Regions from separate parts of the Microbacterium sp. NPDC006705 genome, predicted to be linked through region 1. Evidence: predicted binding sites of a transcription regulator. Region 1 holds the regulator's gene; each other region holds the start of a gene.

Region 1 (5,272 bases):
TCTGTCCTGCGCCGGGGCCGGTGTTGAAGATCAAACGGAAGTCGCCGTCCGAATGCTCGGCAGCGACGGAGTTCGCGAGCCCGACGAGCTCGCTGAGGAGAGCGGGGTCGCCCGCGGCGAGCTCAACCACGGTGCGGTAGCGCTCGGTCTTGGGGATCACGAGGACATGCACCGGAGCCTGCGGAGCGATGTCGCGGATCGCGAACGCATTCTCGGTCTCCGCGATGATCTCGGAGGGGATCTCGCCGCGGAGGATGCGCGTGAAGACAGACGGTTCGCTCATACGTTCAGTCTATCGACGGGGTGCGGTGGCGGGACGGGCGGCGTTACCAGCGACCGAGGGCGACGTTGACAACGCCGAGCGCAGCGGGGCCGGCCGTCGACGTCCGCAGGACCGTGTCCCCCAGACGCACGGCGACCGCGCCGGCCGCGACGAGCGCGTCCAGCTCCTCGGCTGCGATCCCGCCCTCGGGACCGACCACGAGCGACACGTCGCCCTCGCCCAGTTCGACCTCGCTCAGTCGCCGCGTCGCCGTCGGCTCGAGCACCAGCACTCGCTCGGAGCCGCATCGCGCCGCGAGCTCCGTCGTCGACACGGGCGCGTCGACGGCGGGCAGCCACGCGCGATGCGCCTGCTTCGCCGCTTCGCGCGCGATGGTCGCCCACCGCTGCACACCGCGCTCGACCTTCGGTCCGCTCCACCGCGAGACGCTTCGCGCAGCCTGCCAGGGCACGATCGCATCGACGCCGAGCTCGGTGCAGGCCTGCACCGCGAGCTCGTCGCGATCGCCCTTCGCGAGCGCTTGGATCAGCGTCACGCGCCGTGCGGGCGCGGAATGCTCGACTCGCGAGAGCGCCTCGATGCGGACGAGCTTCGGATCGGCTGCGGTGACGGTGCCCTCGAGCCACGCCCCCGCGCCGTCGCCCACCGTCACCGTCTCACCGACACGCACGCGACGGACGCCGGCCGCGTGATGAGCCTCGGCGCCGGTGAGGTCGACGAACTCGCCCGGCCGAGTGATGAGCGGCGGGTCGACGAGGAAGTGCAGGGCCATGCGCTCAGCTGTTCCGGAACCGATCGCGGAGCTTGGCGAAAAGGCCCTGGTGGAACTCCGCGAGCTGTGGTGCGGGCGACTTCGTGCGCTTCTTCAGCTCCTCGATGAGGGCCCGCTCCTTGGCATCCAGACGCGTCGGGGTGACGACGTGAACGCCGACACGCAGGTCGCCGCGCGTCGAGCCGCGAAGCGGCGTGATGCCGCGACCCTTGACGGTGAGGACGTCGCCGGACTGGACGCCGGGGCGCAGCTCGAGCTCGACCGGACCGTCGAGCGACTCGATCGTGGTGCTGGTGCCGAGGACGGCGTCGGGCATCGACACCTCGAGCGTGGCGAGCAGATCGTCGCCCTCGCGGCTGAACACGTCGTGCGGAGCGACCGTGACCTCGAGGTACAGATCGCCGTTGGGGCCGCCGGCGGGACCGACCTCGCCGGATCCGGGGAGCTGCAGGCGCAACCCGGTCTCGACACCTGCGGGGATGTCGAGCGAGACGGTGCGGCGAGCCCGGACGCGTCCCTGCCCCTGGCAGGTCGTGCACGGGTACGGGATCGTCGTGCCGTAACCCTGGCAGACGTTGCAGGGCTGCGACGTCACGACGTTGCCCAGCAGGCTGCGGACGGTGCGCTGCACGTTGCCCGCGCCGTGGCAGACGTCGCAGGTGACCGGCTGCGTTCCCGGCTGGCAGCACGAGCCCTGGCAGGTGTCGCAGAGCACCGCGGTGTCGACCTCGATGTCGCGATGCACGCCGAAGACGACGTCGCCGAGCTCGAGGGTGACCCGGACGAGCGCATCCTGTCCGCGTTCGCGCCGGGAGCGCGGACGCCCGGCGCGACCGCCGCCTCCGGCGCCGCCGCCGAAGAAGGTCTCGAAGATGTCGCTGAATCCGCCGAAGCCCGCGGCGCCGCCGAAGCCGCCGGCGGAGTCACCGCCCATGTCGTAGCGCTGACGCTGCTCCGGATCGCTGAGGACGTCGTAAGCATGCGTGACGAGCTTGAATCGCTCGGACGCATCCTCTCCCGGGTTGACGTCGGGGTGCAGTTCTCGTGCCAGGCGTCGGTACGCCTTCTTGATCTCGTCGGGCGACGCGTCGCGCGCAACGCCCAGGACCTCGTAGTGGTCAGCCACGGATCGCCTTTCCGCCCGTTCGGGCGTGGGTGGGGTGGGTCAGCGGGACTTCTCGTCTTCGTCGAGAAGCCGGCTGAGGTAGTGCGCGACGGCGCGGACCGTCGCGAGGTTCGTCGGGTAGTCCATGCGCGTCGGTCCCATGAGGCCGACGCGTGCATGCGAGCCCGGGACGTCGTAGTCGCTCGTGACGACCGAAGCTTCGGAGAGCCCGTACGCCTCGTTCTCGCGGCCGATTCGCGCTGCGACGCCGCGGTCGTCGGCGACCATCTCGCCCATGAGCCGAAGCAGCGTCACCTGCTCCTCGATGGCTTCGAGCAGCGGATAGATACTGCCGCGGAAATCCGCCTCTCGCCGCGCGAGCGTGGCGGTGCCGGCCATGACTAGGCGGTCCTGCCGGAACGTCTCGAGCTCTTCGACCAGGATGCGGGCGATCTCGCGCACCGCATCGCCGATCGGGTCGCCGACCGACTCGCTCTCCGCGAGCGCCGACACCGCGGTGACGGCGTCTCGCACGGCGACGCCGGTGACAGCGGCGCGCAGCGTCGCCTTGGCTACGGCGAATTGCGCTTCGTCGAGGAGGGTGCGTACCACGCCCACCCGCTGGGAGACACGGCCGGTGTCGGTGACGACGATGACGACGAGTCGTCCGCCGCCGAGGTCGACCAATTCGAGGTGCGAGACCTGCGCGCGCGCGAAGGAGGGGTACTGCACCATTGCGACCTGGCCCGTCAGCTGGGTGAGCGCACGAACCGTCCGCACGAGCAGGTCGTCGAGGTCGGTAGGGCCGTCGAGGAAGGTCGTGATGGCCGAGCGCTGGGCGGCGCTCAGGGGGCGAAGGCCTGCCAGATGGTCGACGAAGACGCGGTAGCCCTTATCGGTCGGCACGCGTCCGGATGACGTGTGGGGCGCGGCGATGAGCTCCTCGTCCTCGAGGAGCGCCATGTCGTTGCGGATCGTGGCAGCCGAGACGCCGAAGGCGTGGCGCTCGACGATCGACTTGCTTCCCACGGGCTCGCGGGTGTCGACATAGTCCTGCACGATCGCCCGCAGCACCTGCAGTCCGCGCTCTGAGACCATGTCCGTCACCTCCTGTTTGGCACTCGATGTCTGCGAGTGCCAATTCTACCGCGTGGGCGAGGCGGGTCGCCGCCCGGGATCACTCGGTGAGCGCCCGTACGACCGCATCGGCCATGAGGCGTCCGCGGCGAGTCAGGACGACCCGACCGCGGACGGCGTCGGCGCCTTCGATGAGCCCGTCGGCGATGAGCGATGCGACGGCACGGCGCGAGTCGTTCGCGAGCTCATCGACGGCGAGCCCATCCACGATGCGTGATCGCAGCAGGACGGACTCGAGCCGTCGGGCCTCGGCATCCGGGCGCTCGCGGCCTGCGGCGGGAGACTCGCCCGCGGAGAGCCGCTGAGCATATGCCGCCGGGTGTTTCACGTTCCACCAGCGGAGGCCCGCGATGTGACTGTGCGCGCCCGGCCCGTAACCCCACCAGTCGGTTCCGCGCCAGTAGGCGAGATTGTGGCGCGAGCGCTGGTCGGTCGACCGGGCCCAGTTCGAGACCTCGTACCAGGAGAAGCCGGCGGCGGCGAGACGGTCATCGGCCAGTTCGTACATGTCGGCCTGGAGATCGTCGTCGGGCGCGGCCACCTCACCGCGGCGGATCTGACGCTCGAGACGGGTGCCCTCCTCGATGATCAGCGCATAGGCGGACACATGGTCGGGTTCGAGCGCCACCGCGGTGTCGACCGAGCGCCGCCAGTCGTCGAGGCTCTCCCCCGGCGCTCCGTAGATCAGGTCGACCGAGACGTCGAGTCCAGCCCCGCGCGCGGCAGCCACGGCGGTGGCGACGTTGGCGGGATCGTGCGTTCGGTCGAGCGCTGCGAGCACGTGCGGAACCGCGGACTGCATGCCGATCGACAGGCGCGTCACGCCCGCCGCCGCCAGCTCGTCGGCGACCCGAGGGTTCATCGTGTCGGGGTTCGCCTCGACGGTGACCTCCGCGCCGGCGGCGATGCCGAACGTGTCCCGCACTCCGCTCAGCATCCGAGCGAGGTCCCCGGCCGGAAGCAACGTGGGAGTGCCGCCGCCGAAGAACACCGTCTGCGCCGGACGCCGGGGGCCGCGCTCGTCCATCACATCGGCCGAGAGGGCGATCTCGCGCAGCACCTCGTCGGCGTAGGCATCTTGCCGCGCGCCACGCAGCTCTGTGGCGGTGTAGGTGTTGAAGTCGCAGTAGCCGCACCGCACCCGGCAGAACGGAACGTGCAGGTACACCCCGAACGGGACGTCGGGGTCGATGACGAGGTCGTCCGGCAGCGTCCCGCCGACCGGCACCGGATCACCGATCGGCAGTGCCGCGCCCATCAGGCCTCAGGCGTCGCGTACAGCGGCGAGATCGCGCGGAGGTAGCCCTGGAACAGCATCCGGCGGCGGCGGCGGACGAGACTCTTGAGCATGCGGTAAGCCAATGCCGTCGGCCGATCGAACGCCCGCACGACGAACCAGACCTCATCGTTATCGCGCCATTCGAGGAGGAAGGACTCCTCGCCGCTCACGACGGAACCGCCGACGGTCCCGAGAGCGAACGCGACCCGGCGGGGCTCCTCGTCGACGAAGATCACGCGGAGCTCCGCATCCGCATTCAGCCCCGACACACGCCCGTGCACCTGAAGCGTGGTGCCGGCTCCGACGTAGGGGGTGCCGTCCGCCGCGAAGCGCTGCTCGTGTTCCATGCTGCTGGGCGCGACGGCGTTTCCCTGGTCGTCGAACGCGACGCCGGTGTACATCGGTCCCGATGCGGGCCGAACATCCGCGACGCGCAAACCCGCCCCACGGAGCGCTGCCCACGACATGAGGAGGTCGGCGGCGGTGTCGAAGCGAGCCTGCCCGCTGCCGATCCGCCATGCGTCCTCCGCGGGGATGCTGTGTTCGGGCGGATACGCCATGAGGTCGTGCGCGCGTGTCGCGCCGACCGCCGCGTAGTCGACGGTCTCGTCCCGGAAGGTCCCGCGTCGCTGATGCATGGGTCTCCTCGTTGCTCCCCGTGGGGCTACTTCTTGTCCTTGCCTTCGACGTCGCCCG
Region 2 (5,272 bases), 940 kb from region 1:
CAGCCGAGCGTCTCGCGCCTGGTCGATCGGATGGTCGCGCGCGGCCTCATCACCAAGTGCGGCGACCCGACGGATGGCCGCGGCGCAATGCTCACGGCGACGCCGGAGGGGCTGTCGGCGTTTCGTCGACTCGCCGCCGCCCACGGCCGCTCCATCGCCGAACGGATGTCGGTGCTGTCGACCGAAGAGCTCGAGCAGCTCGAGCAGCTGACGACGAAGCTGCGACGTCTGTCCTGACGACCGCGGTCGGGGTTGCGGGTCGCGCGGCGTCTCGCGATGTCGATTCCTCCCCCGGCGGGACGGTGCCCCGACTTTCGACAACCGAACATAGGTTCGACTCGGATGTCGTACCCCGCTGTCACACTGGGAACATGACAGCGAGTGACGGGGGTGGCGAGGCGCGACGCGACGACGTCACGCCGTCGCAAGCGCTCGCTTTTGCGAGATACGCGGCGGCCCTTGACCTCTCTCACGCCGCCGATGTCGCGCGCACTCGGGCACTGGCGGACCTGGGCCACGCTGCACTGCACGACGCGCGGCGCGATGGGGTTCGTGGGATGGCGTCGGACATGGAGCTGCGGTCGGTCGCGGCCGAGGCCGCGGGGATGGCGCGGTTGACGGACCGGCGGCTGCAGGGCGAGATCGACCACGCGATGACCGTCATCGACGACTACCCCGCCGTGTTCGAGGCGTGGGTTCAGCGGCGGATCGAACGCGGACACGTCGATGTGGTCGTGCGGGTGGGCGCGGGAGTGCCTGCGGAGGTCCGGGGGTCGTTCGCGGAGGCCGCGATCGCGGTGTGCGAGCGGGACGTGCCGTCGCGGGTGCGGGGTGCGCTGGATGCGTTGGCAGCCCGGCTTCACCCGCAGACGTTCACCGACCGGCACAAGACCGCGGCGGCGGAGCGGTGCGTACGGGTGTTCCACCGGTCGGATGGGATGTCGAATCTCGTCGCGAACCTTCCGACGGTCATCGCCGCCGGGATGCTCGACCGGCTGACGCAGATGGGGCAGTCCGTGAAGGACGCCCGGGCGGAGGGCGATGGGGCGGAAGGTGCCGGGGCGGATGCCGCTGGGTCGGGTAAGCCCGCCGACACCAGGACGATGGATCAGCTGCGCGCCGACATCCTGGGCGACCTGGTGCTCGGCGGGGCGCCCGTCGTTGACCCGACGTATGGGATCGACCGGGCTGGTGGGCTCGGGGCGATCCGCGCACGGGTTCAGGTGGCGGTCACCGCCGAGACGTTGATGGGGCGTGACGAGAACCCGGCCGAAGCCGTCGGGGGCGCGCTGATCGATGCGGATACGGCGCGCGAGCTCGCCGGGCAGGTCAGCGAGTGGGACCGGCTCTTCATCGACCCCGTCACCCGCACACCGATTGAGATCGACACCTACCGGCCCACGGCTTCGATGAAGAAGCTCCTGATGGCGCGGGACCAGCACTGCCGATTCCCCGGATGCCGCCGGGCCGCGATCCGCTGCGAGCTCGACCACACCATCGACCACGCCCTCGGCGGGCACACCCACATCTTCAACCTCGCCCACCTCTGCCAGCGACACCACTCGATGAAGCAGTTCACGAAGTGGGAGGTTCGGCAGGTCGGTGGCGGGGTCCTGGAATGGACCTCACCCCTCGGCCGGGTCTACCGCGAAGACGTCCCCGTACCGGCCGTCTGCTTCACCATCGCCACCACGGACCCGCCACCGGATGCGACACGCGGCGGACCGCCGGCGGACGAACCGCCACCCTTCTGAGGGCTGCAGCCACGCAGTCGGGCGAGCGCATCGCGCACCTTCGAATCGGTCGCGGGCTAGGGGATATACGCGAAAGGGCGGCCGCCGCCCCCGAAAGAGCTGCGGCCGCCCGTCGTGCGCACGCGGATCTGCGCGATCAGTTCTCGATCGGCACCACCGGCGCGGCTGCGTCGGTCGTGACCTCGACCTTGCGCGGCTTGGCCTTCTCGCTGACCGGGATGGTCACGGTCAGGACGCCGTTGTTGTAGGTCGCGGCGATGCCTTCCGTGTCGACACCCTGGCCGAGGTTCAGCTGACGCAGGAAGCTCGCGGCTTCACGCTCGCGCGTGATCCACTTCACTCCGTCACCGCTCGCGAGCGTTCGCTCGGCGCGGATGGTCAGCAGCTGGCCGTCGACGTCGATGTCGACCGAGCCCGGGTCGATGCCGGGCAGGTCGGCGGTCATCACGTAGTGGTCGCCGTCACGGTAGAGGTCCATCGGCATGCGACGGGGGCCGCGGCGCGTGTCGAAGAGGCTCGAGGCGATGCGGTCGAGGTCGCGGAACGGGTCATAAGTAGCCATCGATCTTTCCCTTCTCTGATGCTTCGTGTTGAGATCTGAAAGTTGAGCCATACCGGCTCAACTGCATCCAGATTAGCACTCTCCCCCATCGAGTGCCAAGGGTTCTCGCACGGCGAACAGCGCCCCGAAGATGGGGCGCAAGGACCTCTCAGCACTCGACGACGTTCACCGCGAGACCGCCCTCGCTCGTCTCCTTGTACTTGTGCGACATGTCTATCCCGGTCTGGCGCATCGTCTCGACGACGGCATCCAGCGACACGTAATGCTGCCCGTCACCCCGCAACGCGAGTCGCGCCGCGGTGACCGCCGTCGACGCCGCGATCGCGTTGCGCTCGATGCACGGGATCTGCACGAGGCCACCGACCGGGTCGCACGTGAGCCCGAGGTGGTGCTCCATCGCGATCTCCGCCGCATTCTCGATCTGCGCGCTGTTGCCGCCCATGACCGCCGTCAGGCCTCCCGCCGCCATCGCGCACGCAGATCCGACCTCGGCCTGGCAGCCGCCCTCCGCACCCGAGATGGACGCGTTCGCCTTGAACAGCGACCCCAGAGCCGTCGCGGTCAACAGGAACCGCCTGATGCCGCGGCGCCGATCCAGATCCTCCGACGCGAGCCGCGACTCCGCCGCGAACCGCCACCAGTACATAGCCACCGCCGGAAGGATTCCTGCGGCGCCGTTGGTGGGCGCGGTGACCACGCGTCCACCCGACGCGTTCTCCTCGTTGACGGCGAGCGCGAAAGCACCGAGCCACTCCCCCGGCAGCTCACGCCCGCCGGCCGCCTCCGCCTGTTCGAGCTGCGCCCGCATCGCCCCCGCCCGGCGCCGCACGCGCAGCATCCCCGGCAAGGTGCCGTCGGCTCGAAGCCCCGCCTCTACGCACCCCGCCATGGCATCCCAGATCGCGTCGAGGCCGGCAGCGACCTCGGCCTCGGGCCGGAGTGCCTCCTCGTTGCGGCGCGCGAGGCCGGCGATGCTCATCTGCTCGCGCTCGCACAGCTCGAGCAGCTCCGCCGCGGTACTGAAACGGTACGGCCAGGCGACAGCGCCCGCACCTCCGCGCCGCCCGCCCGACTCGGCGGCTTCGCCTGCGCGACGGATGAAGCCGCCCCCGACCGAGAGATACGTTTCCGACGCGACGAGATCGCCCGCGGCGTCCCACGCGCTCAGGGTCATCGCGTTGGGATGCTCCGGAAGCCGCGTCCGCGGTTCGAAGGTCACGTCGCTCCGCGAGAACGGCACCGCGTGCCACCCCGCGAGCACCAGGGGCGACCCGTCGACCCATTCGGTCCACGCGCCGCGAACCTCGTCGGGATCGACGGTCTCGGGCGCATGACCCTGCAGCCCTGCGACCACGGCGTCGGGCGTGCCGTGCCCGATCCCGGTCGCTCCGAGCGACCCGTACAGCACGCAGCCGACACGTGCGACCTCGGGAAGCCGCCCCGCGGCCTCCAGCCTGACGACGAAAGCACGGGCAGCACGCAACGGGCCGACCGTGTGGGAGCTCGAGGGTCCTACACCGATGGAGAACAGCTCGAACGCCGAGACGTAAGCGCTCACTCGCCCAGGCTACGCCAGCATCTGCCGTACGGGCCCGGCGGCGTCAAGGGGCTGCTGTCGGGCGCACTGTACGCCTATCGTCGCGATCGATGACCGCCCTACCCCATCCCCGCCTTGTCTCGCTGAAAGCCGCGGCGCGGACCGCGGGCGGCGAGGCCTTCGCGCTCTCTCGTCTGCTGCTCGCCGGCAAGGCGGCCCTCGCCGCGGCGATCGCCTGGTATCTCGCGCCGTACGTACCCTTCGCGCACGACGAGTACTCCTACTACGCGCCGCTCGGCGTGCTCGTGAGCATGTATCCGACGATCGCCGACTCGGCCAAAGCCGGCCTGCAGGCGGTCGGCGGCCTGGCGATCGGCATCGCGATCGGCCTGGTGGGCCTGTGGTTCGTGTCGGGCCCCAGCCCCCGCATCGTGGGCGTGGCGATCGTCGTCGGCGTCGGCGTCGCCGTCGGCGGCATCCGGGCGCTCGGCACCGGCCGAGACTGGATCGCCATCGCCGCCCTGTTCGTGCTGCTGCTCGGGGCGAACGACGCGGGCGGCTTCTCGGTGTCGTACCTGGTCACGATGGCGTTCGGCGTCGTCATCGGCGTCGCCGTCAATCTCGCCATCATTCCGCCCCTCTACCTCCGCCGCGCCTCCACACGCCTGTCGCAGCTGCGCGACGCCGTATCGGACCGGCTCGAGATGCTCGCGACCTCGATCGCCGACGGCGAACCGGCCGACGAGGCCGGTCAGCGCTATCTCGAGGAGATCCTCGACGCTGTGTCGACCGACGTCCGCGAGGCCGCACGCAGCCGCAAAGCGCATCCGCTCGCCCGTCGCCGACGGGGCATCGAGACGGAGAACAACCGCCGATTGCGCGCCCTCGAGAACACCGTCCGCCAGACGATCGAGCTGGCCGACGGCATCGACGGGCTGCCCCTCACACCGGATGCCGCGCCCCCGCGTGCCGCACTCGCCGAGGCTGTCCGTGCGACCGCCCGAGCCGTGGCTCGCCCTCTGGGCGACCCCGCCGCCGCGACCACGGTCGAGGATGCCGAGAAGGCGCTCGCCCGCGTCGTCGAGACGGTTCCCGCCCGCAACGACGGGCGCATCTCACCGTGGACGCGGACCGCCGTCGACCTCAGCCGCATCATCGACGCCTCGCGACCCTTCACCTGAGCCGCGGGGCACGTCAGCGCGCGGGGATGCCCAGTACCCGCTCGAGGTAGGGGCCCGAGAACTTCCCCGTCGGGTCGACGCGCGCCACGAGCTCCCGGAAGTCATCCAGGTGCGGCAGCGATCCGCCGATGGGCATCGAGAAGACCTTGCCCCAGTGCGGGCGCGGATCGAAGGGGGCGAGCACCCGCTCCACGTGCGAGATGGCCGTGCGCACGGCATCCGGCTCGTTCTTCCAGGT
Region 3 (5,272 bases), on a different contig from region 1:
TGACGACGTCGAGTACCCGACCGTCGCCCTCCTGGTCAGCGGCGGACACACCTCGCTCCTCCTCGTCCGCGATCTGGTCTCCGACGTCGAGATGCTCGGCGAGACGATGGATGACGCCGCCGGCGAGGCCTTCGACAAGATCGCCCGCATCCTCGGTCTGCCCTACCCCGGAGGCCCCGAGATCGACCGCGCCGCAGCCGGCGGCGACCCCGACGCCATCCGATTCCCGCGCGGACTCTCCCGAGCGTCCGACCTGGCCGCGCACCGGTACGACTTCTCCTTCTCCGGGCTGAAGACCGCCGTGGCGCGCTGGATCGAGCAGCGCGAGGCGGCGGGCGAGACCGTGCCCGTCGCCGACGTCGCGGCATCCTTCCGCGAAGCGGTCGTCGACGTCCTCGTGACCAAGGCGCTCGACGCGTGCGCGCAGCACGGCGTGCCCCGGCTGCTCCTCGGCGGCGGCGTGATCGCCAATCGCCGGCTGCGCGAGGTCGCGCTCGAACGAGCCGCCGCCGCGGGCGTCGCGGTGCGCATCCCGCCGCTGAGCCTGTGCACCGACAACGGGGCGATGATCGCTGCGCTCGCCGCCGAGCTCATCTCCTCGGGCGCCGAGCCGTCGACCCTCTCGTTCGGCGCCGACTCGACGCTTCCGGTCACCGAGATCCAGGTACGCGGGTGAGCGACGACCGTCGGCGCAGTCGGCGCCCCGCCGTGGCAGCGCCGACGGATGACGTCGCGTCGGCTCCCGAGGCCGCGAGGCTTCCGGGCGAGCACCGCGGCGGGTTCCAGCGCGAGTTCACGCAGCCGACACCGCTGCTGAGCAGCCCCGAGGTCGGCCCGCGCGCCGAGCCCGCTGCGTCGCAGCCGCGCGTCGAGTGGGCCCCGGCGCCCGAGATCCTGCCGCGGTCGGGGGCGTGGGCGCTCGCGCTGGCGATCGTGGCCCTCGTGCTGTCGCTGTTTGTCGGGTGGGCGTTCCCGCTGGGTATCGCAGCGGTCGTGATGGCGGTGCTGGCGCTGCGCCGACCGTGGGAGCGTCGCGGGGTCGCGGTGTGGGCGCTCGGCCTCGCCGCGTTGTCGATCCTCTACAGCGCGGGCTGGCTCGTCTGGGCGGCGGCTCAGGCCGGGCTGCTGGACTGAGCCCCGTCGCCGGGGCGGCCCTCACCGTCCTCGACGCGGTCGGCGAGGACGGCCACCCGGCGGTCTCCGACGCGCGTGAGGAAGAGGGTCGCCGACGCGCTCCCCGACAGGCTCAGCTTCTTGCGGAACTGCGCGGGATCGATGTCGACCCCGCGTTTCTTGATCTCCAGGATGCCGATCCCTGCGCGCTTGAGCGCGGCGTCGATCTCGCGGGTCTTCAGCGGCAGGACCTCGCGCACCCGGAACGTCGTCGCGAACGCGCTGGTACGCCCCGTGTCGGAGGTCATGTACGCCGTGCCGCCGGCGAGCATCCCCGCGTCGAGGGAGCGGGCCACGTCGCCGATCAGCCGAGCGCGGATGACGGCGCCGTCTGGCTCGTGCAGGTAGGCGCCCAGATCGCGCGGATCGACGTCCGGAGCATCATCGGCGGCGGTGAGCTCGGCGGCACGATCGCCGCGGATCACGAGGGCGGACCGCCGGACGCCCGGGCGAGCGAGAGCGCCCGACCAGAGGACGAGCTCGATCGTCGAGCCGTCCGCGCTGATCCACTGCGCCTCGCCGTCGGTGGGAAGGTCGTCGCGGTCGAACGCAGGGCCGAGCTTGATGCCCGTCGGCATCCGACCTGCGAGGTCGAAGGCCCACTCGAGCGACGGCGTGTAGTCGGATGCCGCGATGCGCCGCGTCTCGCTGTGGCCCGAGGTGCGGCGAGCGGGGTCGAGCCAGACGGCATCGACGCCGTCGAGATCGGTCTCCTCCGCCCGCCCGTGGCGCACGCGAGCGGCTGCACCGAACGGGGCGAGGTTGTAGGCGGCCAGGGCGGCCGTGATCTCGTCTGCGTCGACGGCCAGGACCTCGAGTCCGATGCCGGCGAACCCCAGGGCGTCGCCGCCGATGCCGCAGCCGAGGTCGGCGACGCGGGCGATGCCGGCATCGCGGAACCTGCCGGCGTGGCGGGCGGCGACAACGAGACGCGTAGCCTGCTCGAGGCCGGCCCGGGTGAACAGCATCCGATCGGCGAACGGACCGAACTTCGCCCGCGCGCGCTCGCGCAGCCGGGCTTGCCCGACGACGGCCGACACGAGGTCGGGGGAAAGGCCCTCGCGTCGCAGCCGCGACACGGCCGACGCGGCATCCGCCGTAGACGAGATCCGGAGGGCGTCGACCAGACGGAGTCCCTCGGGGGTCAGCAACGCGGAGAGCTCGGCGTGATCCACCACGACAGCCTACGCGGGGCGGTGCGGCCGGTTCAGGGGTGTTGGCACTCGCGTTGCGTGAGTGCCAACGTCCCCCTAGACTCGGAGTTGGCACTCTCAGGGTGAGATTGCCAACAAGTCTTGTCGAAGAAAGAGGTAGACCGTGTCGGTTTCCATCAAGCCGCTCGAGGACCGCATCGTCATCAAGCAGGTCGAGGCCGAGCAGACCACTGCGAGTGGTCTGGTCATCCCCGACACCGCCAAGGAGAAGCCCCAGGAGGGCGAGGTCGTGGCGGTCGGCCCCGGCCGCATCGATGACAACGGCAACCGTGTTCCGCTCGACGTCGCCGTCGGCGACCGCGTGATCTACAGCAAGTACGGCGGAACCGAGGTCAAGTTCGGCGCTGACGAGTTCCTCGTGCTCTCGGCCCGCGACGTCCTCGCCGTCGTCGTCCGCTGACGCAGAGCTCTTCCACGAAGGCCCGGGTGCATCGCATCCGGGCCTTCGTCATGGCAGGCGTGCGGCGGCGGATGGCAGTCCGTCGTGACCTCGCCGTGTCATGACCGTCCTATGCTTGGCTCGTGACACCCCTCGATCCCGCCCGTGAACGCTCGCTCGGCGGGATCTACGCTTTCTCGGCCTACGTGCTCTGGGGCTTCATGCCCCTCTACTTCCTCACGCTCGCCCCGATGGGGCCGTTCGAGGTCGTGTCGTGGCGCATCCTGTTCTCGCTGGTGTTCTGCGCGATCCTCCTCACGGTGCTCCGGGCCTGGGGCAAGCTGATCGCGATCCTGCGCACGCCGCGCCTGGTGCTGTGGACCATCGTGGCGGGGCTGCTCATCTACGTGAACTGGCAGGTCTTCCTCATCAGCACCCTCACGGGGCACGTGATCGAGGGGAGCCTCGGGTACTTCATTAACCCGATCGTCACGGTGCTCCTCGGCGTCCTCGTCCTGAAGGAGCGGCTGCGAGTGGCCCAGTGGGTCGCGATCGGCATCGCCGCCGTCGCGGTCGGCGTCATCGTCATCGGCTACGGGGCCTTCCCGTGGATCGCCCTGACCCTCGCCGCGAGCTTCGGCACCTACGGACTGGTCAAGAAGCAGATCGGGCCCTCGGTCGACGCCGTGAGCGGCCTGACCCTCGAGTCGCTCTGGCTGGCGCCCGTCGCGATCGTGCAGGCGATCATCGTTGCGGTCACCGGCGGGCTCGTTTTCGGCTCGGTCAGCCCCGGCCACACCGCGCTGGTGACCCTCGCCGGGATCGTCACCGCCGTGCCCCTGCTGTTCTTCGCCGCCGGCGCCCGTCGCAGCAGCCTCACGGTGATCGGCCTGCTGCAGTTCGTCGCGCCGATCCTTCAGTTCATCACGGGGGCCTGGATCCTCGGCGAGCCGATGCCTCTCGAGCGCTGGATCGGCTTCGGGCTCGTCTGGCTCGCCCTCGTCGTGCTCAGCGTCGACTCGCTGCGCGCCGCTCGTCGTCCGAAACGCGTCGACGAGGCATCCGACGTCGCCCCCGTCGTCTGACGTGGCACCGGTCCCACCCGCGTCATCGCGCGGGACGCCGCGGGCCGGAAGTAACGATCAGGTCGCGTAACAGACCGTTAACACATCGCAACATCCCTGATGCAGCGGCACCACTAGGTTTGACCCAACCTCGCGGGGCTTCGGTGCCGCGTTCCCACTCATCAAGGAGCACAATGGGCGTTCTCACCCGTTCCCGCACCGCGAAGGTCCTCGGCGGTATCGCCGTGATCGGCGCGAGTGCCCTCGTCCTCGCAGGCTGTGCCGGAGGCAGCGAACCGGCTGCATCGGGTGACGCCGAAGGGAACTCCTCGGCCGATTTCCCCATCGACTGCGAAGCGGCCGAGCCCGCGTCGTACACCCCCGAGTACACCTCGACCTCCACCGGTCCCGGCACCGACCTCACCTACACGATCGGCACGGCTCTGCCCGTGACCGGCAACCTCGCCTTCCTCGGCCCGCCCGAGATCTCGGCGACCGAGTTCGCCGCATCGGAGATCAACGCCGCGGGCAAGGGCATCACGATCGACCTCAAGCAGGGCGACTCGGGTGACACCGACAACAAGGCGTACGAGACGGAGATCCCGCGACTGCTGGGCGAAGGCGCCACGGCGATCATCGGCGCGGCGTCCTCGGGCACGTCGCTGCAGTTCATCGACCAGGTCATCGCCGCCAACGCCATCCAGTTCTCGCCGGCGAACACCTCGGCCGCCTTCACCGGCTACGAGGACAAGGGGCTCTACTGGCGCACCGCTCCCTCGGACGTCCTGCAGGGCGAGGTGCTCGGCAACCTGATCGGCGCCGACGGCAACGAGACGCTCGGCATGATCGTCCTCAACGACGCCTACGGCACCGGCCTCGCGTGCTTCACCAAGGCCGCCTTCGAGGCTGCCGGCGGCGAGGTCGTCGCGACCTCGCTCTATAACACCGGTGACACGAACTTCTCGGCCCAGGTCGAGGACGTGCTCGCAGCCGGCCCGGACGCGATCGCCCTGATCACGTTCGAAGAGGTCAAGACGATCATCCCCGAGCTGATCGGTGCCGAGGTGGCCCCCGAGCAGCTGTACCTCGTCGACGGGAACCTGGCGAACTTCGGCGACGACTTCGAAGCCGGCACCATGGCCGGCGCGAAGGGCACCTACCCCGCCGTCGACCCCGCGTCGATCGCAACCTTCCGCGACAACCTGCAGGCGTTCTGGACCGGTGCCGGCAACGCCGAGCTGCAGGACTTCACCTACGGGCCGGAGTCGTATGACGCCGTCGTGCTGCTGGCCCTCGCGGCGCTGCAGGCCGGATCGACGGCCGGCCCCGACGTCGCCGCGAACCTGCAGGCGGTCTCCGGCGGCTCGGGCGAAGGCACGAAGTGCACGACCTTCGCGGAGTGCGCCGACCTGATCATCGCCGGTGAGGCCGCGGACTACGAC

What was found. The regulator HrcA, encoded in region 1, represses chaperone genes, less so after heat shock. The targets are predictions, from matches to a motif close to TTNGCACTCGNNNNNNNCGAGTGCNAA.
Region 2: ACI2K6_RS06050 (Hsp20/alpha crystallin family protein) is a predicted target of HrcA. The motif match lies at 2,389-2,415, and genes of this name have one in related genera.
Region 3: groES (co-chaperone GroES) is a predicted target of HrcA. The motif match lies at 2,390-2,416, and genes of this name have one in related genera.

The regions. Positions count from the first base shown of each region.
Region 1 covers NZ_JBJDQQ010000001.1:313,113-318,384, forward strand. The annotation lists gene ACI2K6_RS01405 (HIT domain-containing protein) at 1-283, opposite strand, end outside; gene ACI2K6_RS01410 (16S rRNA (uracil(1498)-N(3))-methyltransferase) at 327-1,055, opposite strand; gene dnaJ (molecular chaperone DnaJ) at 1,060-2,181, opposite strand; gene hrcA (heat-inducible transcriptional repressor HrcA) at 2,221-3,258, opposite strand; gene hemW (radical SAM family heme chaperone HemW) at 3,338-4,555, opposite strand; gene ACI2K6_RS01430 (DUF1990 family protein) at 4,555-5,214, opposite strand; gene lepA (translation elongation factor 4) at 5,241-5,272, opposite strand, start outside.
Region 2 covers NZ_JBJDQQ010000001.1:1,257,433-1,262,704, forward strand. The annotation lists gene ACI2K6_RS06040 (MarR family winged helix-turn-helix transcriptional regulator) at 1-237, shown strand, start outside; gene ACI2K6_RS06045 (HNH endonuclease) at 372-1,754, shown strand; gene ACI2K6_RS06050 (Hsp20/alpha crystallin family protein) at 1,891-2,316, opposite strand; gene ACI2K6_RS06055 (L-serine ammonia-lyase) at 2,465-3,874, opposite strand; gene ACI2K6_RS06060 (FUSC family protein) at 3,964-5,034, shown strand; gene ACI2K6_RS06065 (FAD-binding protein) at 5,048-5,272, opposite strand, start outside.
Region 3 covers NZ_JBJDQQ010000003.1:20,790-26,061, reverse strand. The annotation lists gene tsaD (tRNA (adenosine(37)-N6)-threonylcarbamoyltransferase complex transferase subunit TsaD) at 1-676, shown strand, start outside; gene ACI2K6_RS14025 (hypothetical protein) at 673-1,134, shown strand; gene ACI2K6_RS14020 (SAM-dependent methyltransferase) at 1,113-2,348, opposite strand; gene groES (co-chaperone GroES) at 2,491-2,787, shown strand; gene rarD (EamA family transporter RarD) at 2,910-3,851, shown strand; gene ACI2K6_RS14005 (ABC transporter substrate-binding protein) at 4,025-5,272, shown strand, end outside.